Linked DNA regions of Gottschalkia purinilytica. The protein of the gene in region 2 interacts with the protein of the main gene of each other region in a pairwise test. Links are inferred from orthologs where the notes say so. Each region holds a gene or a part of one and is shown on either strand. Other genes may lie near its edges.

What was found. The genes of interacting proteins can lie anywhere in the genome.
Region 1: the proteins of rlmB (region 2) and tsaE interact in binary tests that used the Escherichia coli proteins (3 or more experiments, as listed by UniProt). The link is inferred for Gottschalkia purinilytica from one-to-one orthologs.

Annotation. Positions count from the first base shown.
Region 1 is NZ_LGSS01000002.1:92,533-98,410, forward strand. The notes cover bases 1-2,958. They hold tsaE (tRNA (adenosine(37)-N6)-threonylcarbamoyltransferase complex ATPase subunit type 1 TsaE), read right to left. Parts: upstream 1,735-2,958; coding sequence 1,267-1,734; downstream 1-1,266. Other genes in these bases: rimI (ribosomal protein S18-alanine N-acetyltransferase), read right to left, coding at 106-555; tsaB (tRNA (adenosine(37)-N6)-threonylcarbamoyltransferase complex dimerization subunit type 1 TsaB), read right to left, coding at 548-1,267; CLPU_RS02240 (ECF transporter S component), read right to left, coding at 1,913-2,515; CLPU_RS02245 (amidohydrolase), read right to left, coding at 2,922-2,958. Outside these bases: more of CLPU_RS02245, read right to left, coding at 2,959-4,088; CLPU_RS02250 (response regulator), read right to left, coding at 4,195-4,584; CLPU_RS02255 (GAF domain-containing sensor histidine kinase), read right to left, coding at 4,588-5,878. UniProt on the Escherichia coli protein: Required for the formation of a threonylcarbamoyl group on adenosine at position 37 (t(6)A37) in tRNAs that read codons beginning with adenine.
Region 2 is NZ_LGSS01000010.1:61,282-70,004, reverse strand. What follows is about bases 1,256-4,138. They hold rlmB (23S rRNA (guanosine(2251)-2'-O)-methyltransferase RlmB), read right to left. Parts: upstream 3,128-4,138; coding sequence 2,384-3,127; downstream 1,256-2,383. Other genes in these bases: CLPU_RS10645 (Mini-ribonuclease 3), read right to left, coding at 3,967-4,138; thyX (FAD-dependent thymidylate synthase), read right to left, coding at 3,175-3,948; CLPU_RS10660 (NYN domain-containing protein), read right to left, coding at 1,858-2,379; sigH (RNA polymerase sporulation sigma factor SigH), read right to left, coding at 1,256-1,770. In the rest of the region: tuf (elongation factor Tu), read right to left, coding at 1-839; more of sigH, read right to left, coding at 1,123-1,255; more of CLPU_RS10645, read right to left, coding at 4,139-4,389; cysS (cysteine--tRNA ligase), read right to left, coding at 4,398-5,795; cysE (serine O-acetyltransferase), read right to left, coding at 5,795-6,472; gltX (glutamate--tRNA ligase), read right to left, coding at 6,783-8,267; CLPU_RS10625 (DUF1002 domain-containing protein), read right to left, coding at 8,360-8,723. UniProt on the Escherichia coli protein: Specifically methylates the ribose of guanosine 2251 in 23S rRNA.

The DNA.
Region 1 (5,878 bases), on a different replicon or contig from region 2:
TCTATACCTTGATTCCATTATATTACTTTTAAATATAGTTTTGTATAAAATTTAATATTTTTAGGTTGTGTATTCAGTATAATCATCGACAAAAAATATGTTTTTTTATTTATCCTTTCTCCACATAATCAGAGCGTTTTCATTATTATCTGAATAGTAGTTTGGTCTTATCCCATATTCTTCAAATCCAAACTTTTTATAAAGACTTTGAGCCGTAGTATTAGACTCTCTAACTTCTAAAGTCATATTGCTTATACCCTTCTCTTCACAAAGTTTTACAAGCTTTTCTACTAAAAGTGATCCTATTCCTTGTCCTCTATAATCTGGAGATACAGCAATATTAGTTATATGACCTTCGTCTATAATAATCCATACTCCAGCATATCCCACTACTTTATCTTCTTTTTTAGCGACTAAGTATTTTGCTAAGTTATTTTTTGTTACTTCCATTGTAAGAGCTTCCTTTGTCCAAGGTGTAGAAAATGATATTTCTTCTATTTTACATACTTGATCTATATCTTCTTCTTCCATTTCCTTAATCAATATGTTACTCATTTTTATCAACCTCACAATTTTTTTTGTCAAGTTCTCTTTGTGCCTGAGACTCTCTTAAATAATTAGGTACTAATGTAAGATAACTTTCTGTTTTTCCTTCCTTAGCTTGTGCCATGGTTAATTCAGCTATTGATGACGCCCTAGCCATATTAGCATGCTTTGGTGCAAATATAGATTTATCTCCAAGTTCCTTTATTATCTTATCTTTATATACTAATGTCCCATCACCATTAAATATGATATTTTCTGGTCTTTCCTTTAAGATCTTCATAAGTTCATCAACTTCTATAACCATATTTTCTCTTATAATATGTAATCCGCCACTTTCCCATTTGTATATTCCTGTGAATACTCTTTCTCTTCTTGCATCCATTATAGGAACTATTATTCCATTACTAAAAGGTATATTAAAAGCTAATGCATCTAAAGTAGAAATCCCAACTACATCTTTTTCTACAGAATGGGCCAAACTTTTAATTGTAGCAATTCCTATTCTAAGTCCAGTAAAAGAACCTGGTCCTTTTGAAACTCCAAACACATCTATTTCATCTATATTTAAATCAGAAGCTTTCATTATGTCCCTTATAATTGGCATTAACTTTTGAGAGTGAGTCATTTTATCATTTATCGTATATTCTCCTATTAGTTTTTCATCATCCATTATAGCTACTGTAGCAACTGTACTTGAGGTATCGATTGCTAATACTTTCATTATGATTTCAACTCCTTAATTATTTCATCGTATCTTTCTCCAAAACTATTTATAATTAATTCTCTATTATCTGAGCTATAACCTTTTCTTATTTCTATATTCAATCTCTCTTTAGGTAGTATCTCTTCTATCATACTTGACCATTCTATTATAGTAACTCCATCTGAATAAAAGTACTCTTCATATCCTAAATCATACATTTCATCTATTTCACCTATTCTATAGACATCAAAATGATATAGCTTATGTCTTCCTTCATATTCATTTACTATAGTAAATGTTGGACTAGTAACATAGTCATTTACCTCAAGTCCTTCTGCTATAGACTGAGTTAATGTCGTTTTTCCTGCTCCTAAGTCTCCATTCATACATATAATTTCTCCACCTTTAAGGAGCTTTCCAAGTCTATACCCTATATTTTTAGTTTCTTCAGGACTACTTGTAGTAATTTTTATCAATTGTTTCATCCTCTCTTTTATCCATTCAAAAATATTATATCCACTTTAACAAATATGTACAATAAAAAGACTAATAGAATTTATATACCTATTTCTATTAGTCTTTTTGCATTATTTTATAGTTCATAATATTAAGCAATATATTATATCCTCAATAAATCCTATCAACTATCAAGAATTAATATATTTATTTACTAATTATACTCCCTAATCTTTTATATAAAGGCATAGTTACTAGTGACACCAAAATTCCTTTTAATATATTAAACGGTAAAATTCCAAATATAATAAATGTTTCAAAGCTTACTACATACTTATTAACTGCCTTAGCCATGTCTATATATGCTTGAATAGGTAATCCATATAATTTAGCATAAAAAGGTATTAAAAATACATAGTTTAATACTGATGCCACTACACTCATTACTATAGTTCCAAATAACATACCTCTTACGGCACCTTTAAAATTATTTGATCTACTATATATATATCCTGCTGTCCATACATATATAGCCCCTACTATGAAGTTTGCTATTTCTCCGACTCCTAAAGTAGTGGTACCCTTTAGTCCAAACTTCAATAAATTCTTTACAAGTTCAATAACTACTCCTGCAATAGGACCTAAAGAAAATGAACCTATTAGTGCAGGTAAATCACTTAAATCGATTTTAAGAAACTCCGGTGTAAACCACATAGGTACTTCTATATACATTATTAAAAATGATATTACAGACAATACTGATATTTTCGTTAATAATGCAGTACTAATTCTTTTATTTATCCTTTCCATACACTCATCTCCTTTTTATATAAACTTTATTGTTAAATAATTAATAAATTTATATATACTTATACAAAAAGCCCTGAGATAAAATCTCAGGGCATGATATTCAAGTTATATTAAGTACTTAGATTAAAAAAATACTAATCTAACATCCTTAAACCTCTTCCATCCAGACTATACTGTCGGTCTTGGAATCTCACCAAGTCAACTGCAAAGCAGTTCGCGGACTTTACCGCCGGTCGGGAATCTCACCCTGCCCTGAAGAATAAGAATAATTTTTATTCACTTTTACAGTAATCATTATTTCACACATATTTTTTTATGTCAAATCAATCTCAACTACTTTTATCTTTATTGTATACAATATATTGGAATATTCCTTGTATATCATATTAAATCTTCCATTCTCTAATTATATTCCTTCTCTATGAACTATATTACCATTGATCATAGTTAAAAGTGTATTACAGCCTATATCTTTTAACGGATGTCCATCAAACACTACTATATCTGCATCCTTGCCTACTTCTATACTTCCAACTCTATCTTCTATTCCCAGTATTTCAGCTGGATTTATTGTTATAGCCTTTAAAGCAGTTTCTTCATCTAGACCTGCTTTTATAGAGAGTCCTGCACATAGTGGAAGATATTGAAGTGGTATTACTGGAGAATCTGTCATAATTGCTATTTTTACTCCAGCCTTATGAAGTACAGATGGAGTTTCAAAAGTTAGATTTTTAAGTTCAAACTTAGATCTATCAGTTAAGCTCGGTCCTACTATTGCACATATATTTTCTTCTTTTATATAGTCAGCTATGAGATGTCCTTCTGTACAGTGATCTAAGGTAATGCCTACCTCAAATTCTTTAGCTATTCTTATAGCAGTAAATATATCGTCAGCTCTATGTACATGAGCTTTTAATGGAATCTCCTTATTTATTACTTTTGACATAGCATCTAACTTCATATCAAATTCATATGGATCTATACCTGTCGTTAAATTTTTCTCTACCTTTTTAACATAAGCCTTAGCTTTAAATAAACTTTCTCTTAATATAGCAGCGGTAGCCATTCTAGTTACTGGAGATTTTTTTTGACTCTCGTATACCCTCTTTGGATTTTCTCCAAATGCTACTTTCATAGCTACTGATTCCTTTACTATCATATCATCAATTCTTTTACCATATGTTTTTATAACAGCAAATTGCCCTGCTATTACATTAGCACTGCCAGGACCTGTAGCTACTGTAGTAACCCCACCTTCATATGCCTCTTTAAAAGTTCTGTCCATAGGATTTATTGCATCTATTGCTCTTAAATGTGGAGTAACAGGATCAACCTCCTCATTTCCATCTTCTCCTTCAAATCCTATACCATCTTCAAATATTCCAAGATGACAGTGAGCATCTATGAATCCTGGTGTAACTATTTTACCTTTTACATCTATAGTTTCTACATTTTCTTCTACTTTTATATTATTATTGATTTCCTTTATTTTACCTTTATCTATAAGTATACTTCCATTTTCAATAACTTCTCCTGTTCCTTTGTATATTTTAGCATTCTTTATTAGTATCATAAATTTCCTCCTTAGTTTCTCACAATAAGATTATAAGACTTAACTTGATAAAATAAAACAATACAAATATAACTTGTATTGTTTCACTTTATCCTTCAGTCATCTTTTAGGTAGGATGATTGATCAAACTGTCAATTGTAGATGCTATAACTTCTAGGGTACAAGGTTTCTGTAACATTACATCTACGGTCTCTAAATTTTCATTTTTTATATCATCTGGCCAACCTGTCATTAGTATGAACTTAATATCTTTATTATATGATTTAACTATTCTTGAAACTTCTATTCCATTAAGTACAGGCATAGCAAGATCGCAAACTATTATATCATATTCCTTCTCTTTAATTAGACTTTCAACTTTACTGCTATAATTTTCTATATCAGAATTTATTCCTAACACTGTTAAAAGAGAACCTATTGTTTTTCCAACTTCTTTCATATCATCTACAACTAGAGCTTCTATATTTTCAAATTTTGGTAGTTCGTTAGTACACATATGTTATTTTTCATTAATTTCAAGTGTTTTAGGTAAATAAATTTTAAACAAAGTGCCTTCTCCAGGAACACTATGTACCTCAATATATCCGCCATGACTATAAATTATATTTTTAGATATACTAAGACCTAGACCTGTTCCTTTAGCTCCTTTTGTACTAAAGAAAGGTTCAAACAAATTCTCTTTTACTTCTTCAGTCATACCTGATCCAGTATCTTCTATTTCTACAACTATTGTATTCTCATCATCATCATAAGTTCTGATTGTTAAAGTTCCACCCTTTTCCATGGCATCCATAGCATTTAATATTATATTGAGTATTACTTCTTTTATCTCATATTGATTACAATGTATATTACTCGTTGACTCTAACTTTTCTATAACATGAAACTTTATTCCACCAGTTTCATAATAATTTTTCCATTTGGGTTTAGCCATTTCTATAGCACTTCTAGCTATATCATTAATACAATTAACTTCTTTCTTTACATTTGTATTTTTTCTACTAAAAGATTGTATTTTCTCCACTATAGACTTTCCATCTAAACAAGAACTATATATAGTTTGTATATACTGTTTTATTTCACTATCAGATAATTTATTCATGGCTATCTGAGAAAATCCTAATATAGTTGTAAGTATATTATTAAAATCATGTGCTATGCCACCTGCAAGTTCTCCTAGTACTCTAAGCTTTTCAGACATTATTAATTTTCGTTGATTATCATCTACATATTTTTGTCTTTCTAGCAAGCTAGTTATAGTATTTGACACGGCTTCTAAAAATGATACATGATGGTAGAAGTCATAAGCTTGTCTAATAGAAAATAGTCTCATAATACCTATATGCAAACCATTCATGAAAACCAAAGGTATTTCTATAATAGTATTGAGATTATACTTTTTACTTACAAAAGCATACTTACCTTGCATATCAGCCATTCTTATACAAGTACCCTTTTCTAGTATATTCAGAATATCTTCCTCTTCTATTTCTATTTTCTTTACATCTTCTAAGTAATCATTTGGAACGTTGTATTGAGAAATTACATCTATGCTACCTTTATTATTGTTAATTATATATCCAAAATCGGCACCTATAATGTCTGATATTTTCTTTAAAGAAATATTTAGTAACTCATCACTACTAGTCATATATGAAGTTTCTAGTATGAGTTCATTTAATAGCTCTAGTTTCTTATTTTCACTATATAATAGTTTCTTATCAATGAATAAGCTTCTTATGTACTTAAGAAAAATTTCACTCTCTTTATTTCTTATATTATCTAGAGAG
Region 2 (8,723 bases):
GCTCCTATGTTATCTCCTGCTTGCGCTTCGTCTAATAACTTTCTGAACATTTCAATTCCTGTACATACTACTGTTCTTGATTCTTCTGTTAATCCTATGATTTCTAAGTTATCTTGTACTTTTAATACTCCTCTTTCTACTCTTCCTGTTGCAACTGTTCCTCTACCTGTAATTGAGAATACGTCTTCTACTGGCATTAAGAATGTTTTGTCTGTATCTCTTTCTGGTGTTGGGATTGTTTCGTCTACTACTTTCATTAATTCTACGATTTTGTCTCCCCATTCTCCGTCTGGATCTTCTACTGCTTTTAATGCTGATCCTACTACGATTGGTGTGTTATCTCCATCGAATTCATATTCGCTTAATAATTCTCTTACTTCCATTTCTACTAGTTCGATTAGTTCTTCGTCGTTTACCATGTCTGCTTTGTTTAAGAATACTACTATTTTAGGTACTCCTACTTGTTTTGATAGTAATATATGCTCTCTTGTTTGTGGCATTGGACCATCTGCTGCTGAACATACTAAGATAGCTCCGTCCATTTGTGCTGCTCCTGTAATCATGTTCTTTACGTAGTCAGCATGGCCTGGACAGTCTACGTGTGCATAGTGTCTAGCATCTGTTTCATATTCAACGTGTGATGTTGATATTGTTATTCCTCTTTCTCTTTCTTCTGGAGCTTTATCTATATTATCGTATGCTACTCCTTCTCCTGTTCCAAATCTTTTGTTTAATACGATTGTGATTGCTGCTGTTAATGTTGTTTTACCGTGGTCAACGTGTCCTATTGTTCCTATGTTTACGTGTGGCTTATTTCTTTCAAATTTTGCTTTTCCCATTTTTACTCCTCCTTACACTTATAGGCTCTTACAATTTATAAAACATAATAATGACTATCTCAACAGTCATTTTTATCAAAATTCAAAGTATTTAAGTTTAGGCGTTCCATTTATGTATTTAATATGGAGCCCACGACCGGACTTGAACCGGTGACCTCTTGCTTACCATGCAAGTGCTCCACCTACTGAGCTACGTGGGCATTTCGCCACCTAGATATTTTACTACTTGCATAGTTTAATGTCAACTGCAAAAAGTTACTGTAATTTTACTTTATATACATTTTTATAAATCTCTTACTTCCAAGTATCTCTCTAGTTTTCGTTTAACTCTTTGAAGCGCATTATCAATAGATTTCACATGTCTTTTTAAGTCTACTGCTATCTCTTGATATGATTTACCTTGTAGGTATGAAATCAATACTTCCCATTCTAAGTCACTTAATATTTCCCCAATTTTACTTTCAATATTTCTTAGTTCTTCTCTACTTATTATTAATTCTTCTGGGTCAGTAATCTTAACTCCAGTTAAGACATCAAGTAGAGTTCTATCTGATTCCTCATCATATATAGGTTTATTCAGTGAAACATATGAATTAAGCGGTATATGTTTCTGTCGTGTAGCTGTTTTTATAGCTGTTATGATTTGTCGTGTTATGCAAAGTTCTGCAAACGCTCTAAAAGAAGTAAGCTTGTCTTGATTATAGTCGCGGATAGCTTTATATAATCCTATCATCCCTTCTTGAATTATATCTTCTTTATCTGCCCCAATTAAAAAATAAGATCTCGCCTTGGCCCTTACAAAGTTCTTATACTTCTTGATAAGATACTCTAAGGCCATAGAATTACCATTTTTAGCATCTTCAACAATTACTTCATCTTTTAATTCTTCATAAGTTTCTATTAATGTTTCCTTTTGTACGCTTAAGGCCACAAAACATCCCCTCCAGTAATTAGTTAAAGTCCCCCTTGAACTTATAATTCATATTATATATTAATGAACTTCTATCAGTCAAGTAATTTAGCTATTCTTTCCCCATTTTTCAAGCTTCTCTAAAGTCTCTTTATCTAGCCTTCCTATAATTAGATCATTAGATTCATTTAGCTTGATATTTTTTCTTCTTATAGCTTCCTTATGCTGGCCTATTTCTAATTTTAATTCTCTTGCTGATACTCTCGTTCCACCTCTACCCATTACTATCTGTTGTTCTACCCAATCAGATGTAGCAACCCGTACTTTTTTAGTTCTACCGATAGAGTCTAGTATTTTTTCTATATAGTGATCAGCAGTTTCTTTTTCCTTTGTGTATATAATTTCTACACCCTTTATTTTTTCTTTTTTTTCACTACTTCCTTTTACCAAGTGTGCATCAAACACTATAGTTACTTTAATACCAGTATAACTTTGATACTCTGCCATAATTTCAACAAGCTCATTTCTAGCTGACTCTAAGCTTATATTACTTAACTCTCTTAAGTCTTCCCAAGCGTTTATTATATTATATCCATCTACAAACAGATATTCTTTATGCATACCCTTCATATCATTAATCTAGTCTCCTCTGTCTTACAACCTCATATGCCACTATAGATGTAGCGACAGAAGCATTTAAAGATGATACTTTTCCAGCCATAGGTATTTTTATTAGAAAATCACACTTTTCTTTTACCAGTCTTCCTATTCCTTTTCCTTCACTACCTATAACTAGCCCGATAGGGCCTTTCAAGTCTTTTTCGTAATAGTATTCACCTTCCATATGAGCCCCATATATCCATATGCCTTTAATTTTTAACTCTTCTATAACAGAGCTAATATTTGATACTTTTGCTACTGGTATATACTCAACTGCTCCTGCTGATGTTTTTATTACAGTAGGTGTAATTCCTGCTGATCTTCTTTTTGGTATTATAACTCCATGTGCTCCAGCACATTCTGCTGTACGAATTATGGCACCTAAGTTATGTGGGTCTTCTATTTCATCAAGAATTATAATAAATGGATCTTCATTCTTACTCTCAGCAAACTCTAAAATATCATCTACAGTTTTATATGAATAAGGAGATACTATTGCTATAACACCTTGATGAGAGTTTGTATCTGATAAAGAATCTAATTTTGACTTCTCAACATACTGAATAACTATTCTTTTATCTTTTGCCATTCCTATTATCTTATTAATAGATCCCTTATTAGCACTTTTAGATATTAATATTTTTTCTATGCTTCTTTCAGACTTTAATGCTTCTATAACAGGATTACGACCTTCTATATAGTTTTCTAAATTTTCCATGATTTCACCTCTATTTTTGCTTACATCTCACATATATGTGACTTAAGCTAAAGTGATTTAAATTTTTCCCTTACTTCCTTTATTTTTCCACAAGTCATTTTCCCCTCTGTACAAGGACCTTGTACACATGGTGGTCCGGCATATTGGAATAAAGTAGGAGCAACATGTCTTACTTGTCTAAGCATCTCAGTTGCAAGTGATCTTATTTCCCATTGAGCCCTTTCACAGCATCTATGTTCAAAGAAATTAAATAAAGCTCTAGCATTCATTGTAACTATTATTTTAGTTTCACAAGCATTAGGAAATATGTATCTTGCATCTTCTATGCTCATCTTCTCTGCTTCTTTACGTGCTTTCTCTTCTTTATATCCTTGATTTATTAATCTTTCATAATGCTTTTTAAATAAAATATCTGATATTTTATCATAATATTTTTGATCTTCTTCCATAGCTTTTATAAAAAGCTCTTTAGCTTCTTTTACATTTTCAATAGAAGGAGGGATAATATATTCAAACTGATCTAATTTTACATATCTTTGAGACTGTTGAGAATAAGAAGAACCTATTCTATGTCTTACTAACTGATGTGTAAGAGTCCTGCTTATTCCTTCTATAGCAAATGTAAAAGATATATGTTCTATAGGAGATTGATGTCCTACAGACATAAGCATTTTTATAAAGCTTTCAACTTTCTCATCATCCAGCTTTTCTTCTATCTTGTCCACTCCAACTGCAGAGTAGCAAAGCTTAGCTGATGAAGCTATAAGCTTTTCTCCATCTTCTGTATATCTTAGTAAGTTCACCTTAAGTTTTGATGACAAGTTTATTCCCCCTTAAAACTATTCTTCTATAATATACTTGAATAGTTCCATTATCCTATCATTTCTTTCTAAAAGATATAGGAATCCAATCAAGGCTTCAAATCCTGTAGCATACTTATAATCATGTAAACTAGCATTTTTAGGGATAGTCCCTGATTTGGCATTCCTACCTCTTTTTACAATAGTTTTTTCTTCTTCTGTTAGTTTATCCTCAAGAGAAAATACTATATCTGCTTGAGCCTTGGCCTTTACAAATTTTATAGCTTCTTTATGAAGCTCATGTACTGATATATCTTTAGTATTTATTAGATACGTTCTAACTAAAACTTCATATACAGAGTCTCCTATATAAGCTAGCTGCAAAGGTGACAACATTTTAGCATCTCTTAAAGTCCATTTCTTATTTAAAGCTGTTAATCTATCTAGTATATTATCTTCCATTATTTAAGCTATACTCTCCTCCATTTCACACCGTCTGGTGTGTCTTCTAGTATTATATTTTTCACTTTCAATTCATCTCTAATTTCATCTGCTAACTTGTAATCCTTATTTTTACGAGCTTCATTTCTTTTTTCAATTAATTCTATAATTTCATCTTCTAAAAGTTCTTCTTTTTTTGAAAGAAGTCCTAGTATATCACTTAACTCATTAAATATATTATACACTAAAGTAAGTATAGATTTTGAGTTTTCTTTACTTAAATTACTATTAGAATATCTTACTATTTCAAATAATGTAGATATAGCATCTGCTGTATTCATATCATCATCCATGCTCTGTATAAATTTTTCTTTATATTTTTCTATATCTAATTTTATTTTCTTATCAATATCTGTTAATTCTCTTTCTTCACTATCTTCTATCAAGTCTTCTAGATTCTTCTTACCAATATATAATCTATCTAATCCATTTTTAGCTTGACTCATAGCTTCTTTTCCAAAGTTTAAAGGCTTTCTATAATGTGCTGAAAGCATAAAAAATCTCAATACCTCTAAATCATATTCATTTCCTATTTCTCTAACTGTAAAAAAGTTATTTTTCGATTTAGACATTTTCTGATTTTCAACATTAATCATAGCATTATGAAGCCAGTAGTTAGCAAATGACTTTCCAGTCAAACTTTCACTTTGAGCTATTTCATTCTCATGGTGAGGAAACTTTAAGTCTTCTCCACCTGCATGTATATCTATAGTATCTCCCAAGTATTTTCTAGCCATAGTTGAACATTCTATATGCCATCCTGGTCTTCCTTTTCCCCAAGGACTTTCCCATGCAGGCTCCCCTGGTTTGGCATTTTTCCATAGAGCAAAATCCATAGGGTTGTTTTTTATTTCACTTATTTCAACTCTAGCTCCCGATACTAAATCCTCTATATTTTTCTTAGATAACTTTCCATAATCATTCAACTTAGTTATGTCAAAATATACATCTCCATTAGATTCATAAGCATATCCTTTTTCAATAAGCCCTTCTACAAACTTAATTATATCATCTATATGTTCTGTGGCTTTTGGATGTTTTATTTCATCTTCTTCTATAAGTAACGATTTAGAATCTATTAAAAACTCTTTTATATATCTATCAGCTAATTCTTTTACTGTACTACCCTCTTCATTTGCTTTTTTAATTAACTTATCATCTATGTCAGTAAAGTTTAATAAAAAGTCTACATTATATCCTTTGTACTTAAAATATCTTCTTAAAACATCAAAAACTATTAGTGGCCTAGCATTACCAACATGAATATAATTATATACTGTAGGCCCACAAACATACATTGTGACTTTATTAGGATCAATAGATGTAAATTCCTCTTTTGTTCTAGTTAATGTATTATATAGCTTCATTATTTATCTCTCCTTTGCATTTGTTCAATATATGTCTCAAGGTCTTTAATCTTCTTCTTAAGCGTATCGATCTCTTGAGCTACTGGATCTGGTAATCCTACTTGGTCTAAATCTATTTTATCTTTTATACACATTTCTTTCTTTTCTGGTTCAACTTTCTTGTTATCTTTAATTACTATTCTCCCAGGTACACCAACTACTGTGCAATTAGGTGGAACTTCTTTTAGTACAACAGCACCTGCTCCTATTTTAGAATTATCTCCAACTTTAAATGGACCTAGAACTTTAGCACCACTGCTAACAACCACATTTTTTCCTATAGTAGGATGTCTTTTACCTGTATCCTTACCTGTTCCACCTAAAGTAACACCTTGATAGATAGTAACATTTTCCCCAACCTCTGCTGTCTCTCCAATTACTACACCTGTACCATGATCTATAAATACCCCTTTTCCTAGTTTGGCACCTGGATGTATTTCTATTCCTGTAAAAAATCTAGATATATTTGATAATATCCTTGCTATTAAAAAAAATCTTTTATTGTATAACCAGTGTGCCAATCTGTGTATAGTTATAGCATGTAATCCTGGATAGCATAACAACGCTTCTATACTGGTTCTTACGGCAGGATCTCTAGACTTAATTGCGTTAATATCTTCTCTTAAATTCTTAAACATAAAACAGTACCTCCCCAAACCAAACTACTATACCTTATTCACCCAAAAAATAAAAAATAAAAGTCATCCCTGAAAATTACAGAGACGACTTTTATATCGTGGTTCCACTCTGATTGAGTAAAATCTTACCCTTCTCTTAAAGCTATAACGTAGCCAACGTCCATCCCTACTAAAGTTTCAGGTAGAGGTTCAAAAGCGCACTTCAACTTATTATTGACTTAAGATTCCTCTCAGCTATTAGAATCCATCTCTGTAAGTTTAATAAGCCTACTTTGCTTTATCATAACCTTTTATTATAAAGTTGTAATACTTATTTTATTATTATATTCTTTATATAGTCTATTCGTTCCAGTATGTTTGCTTTACCTAAAACTAATATTATTTTATCCATTTCTGGTCCATGTTGCTGTCCTGTAAGTGCAACTCTTATAGGCATAAATAGATTCTTACCTTTAACTCCTGTTTTCTTTTGAATCTTTTTCATAATTCCGTTAGTAAATTCTTCATCAACTTCATCTACCAACTCTAATTCTTCTTTAAATGCGTCTAACAAACTAGGTACTTGTTCTCCATCTAATACTTCTCTTGCTTCTTTTATTTCAAAATCAACTTCATTGTTAAATATGAATTTAACTTTCTCCGATATTTCTCCTACATAAGACAATCTTTCCTGTACAATTGAAACTAAAGTTTTGATCCATTCATATCTATTTTCAACATCATTCTCTGTAATATATCCAGCCTGAATTAAATGTGGTATAGCTAGTTCAGTTAATATTTCGATATCACTTTCTCTGATATAGTGTCCATTTACCCAATCTAACTTATCTTTATCAAATACTCCACCTGTTTTAGATACTCTATCAAAAGAAAATTCCTTTTCAAGCTCTTCCATAGTAAAAAACTCTTGATTATTTTCTGGACTCCATCCTACTAATGCCAAGTAGTTTATTAATCCTTCCGGAAGATATCCTTTTGCTCTAAAGTCTTCTACTGCAACATCTCCATGTCTTTTACTTAACTTCTTCTTCTCTTTATTAAGTACAGTTGGAAGATGAACAAATTCTGGCGCTTCCCATCCAAAAGCTTCGAACAAATAAGCATGTTTTGGTGCTGATGGAAGCCATTCTTCTCCTCTTACTACATGTGTTATTTTCATAAGATGATCATCTACAACTACTGCTAAATGATAAGTAGGAAATCCATCAGATTTCAAAAGTACTTGATCATCTAAATCACTAGTATTTATACTTATTTCGCCTCTTATTAAGTCATTAAATACTATGTCTCTATTCTCTGGAAGCCTTAATCTTACTACATATTCTTCTCCAGCTTCTATTCTTTTTTTAGCTTCTTCTATACTTATATTTCTACAATACCCATCATATCCGAGCATTAATCCTTTTTCTTTTTGTTCTTCTCTAATTTTATCTAGTCTTTCTTTATTACAGAAACAATAATATGCATGTCCCTTTTCTATTAGATCATCAATATATTTTTTGTATATATCTAATCTTTCTGATTGAATATATGGACCGTATTCACCTTTTTGCACGATCTCTCCATTTTCTATAAATACTCCTTCATCATGAACTACTCCAGACCATTCTAAAGACTTTATAAGATTTTCTATAGAGTCATCTACATATCTTGTTCTATCTGTATCTTCTATTCTTAATATATATTTTCCACCTTTATTTTTAGCAAATAAATAATCATAAAGGGCTGTTCTTAATCCACCTATGTGTAAATACCCTGTAGGACTAGGTGCAAATCTTACTCTAACCTCTGACATTTTATACCTCCTGAATAGCTTCGTTTACTTTTTAATCATTTTCATCAGTATATTATATAATAGAAGGTCATCCTCTACAAGAAAATAAACATCTACTTGCTTCCAAATAGTCCTTCAAATATTCCCTTTACAAAATCTAATATTCTTCCAAGAATTGATTTTACTTCTTCATTATTCTTTGTTAAATCACCAAGTTTATCAGTAATATTTTTAAGCTGGCCTTTAATTTCTCCTAAGTCTAAATCTAGTTTAGATATTTTCTCCATTAATTCTACTATTTTTTGAACTTGTTCTTTGTTTAGCGTTATATTAAGTTGTTCTGAAGTATCATTTACTATTTGCTTTATTTCTTCTGGTTTTTCAGCATTCTTTTCAACAACCTGTTCTTTTACACTTTGTATTAATTGACTAGCTTCATCCTTACCTATTTCTTGACCTAGTTCTCCAGTTTTCGCT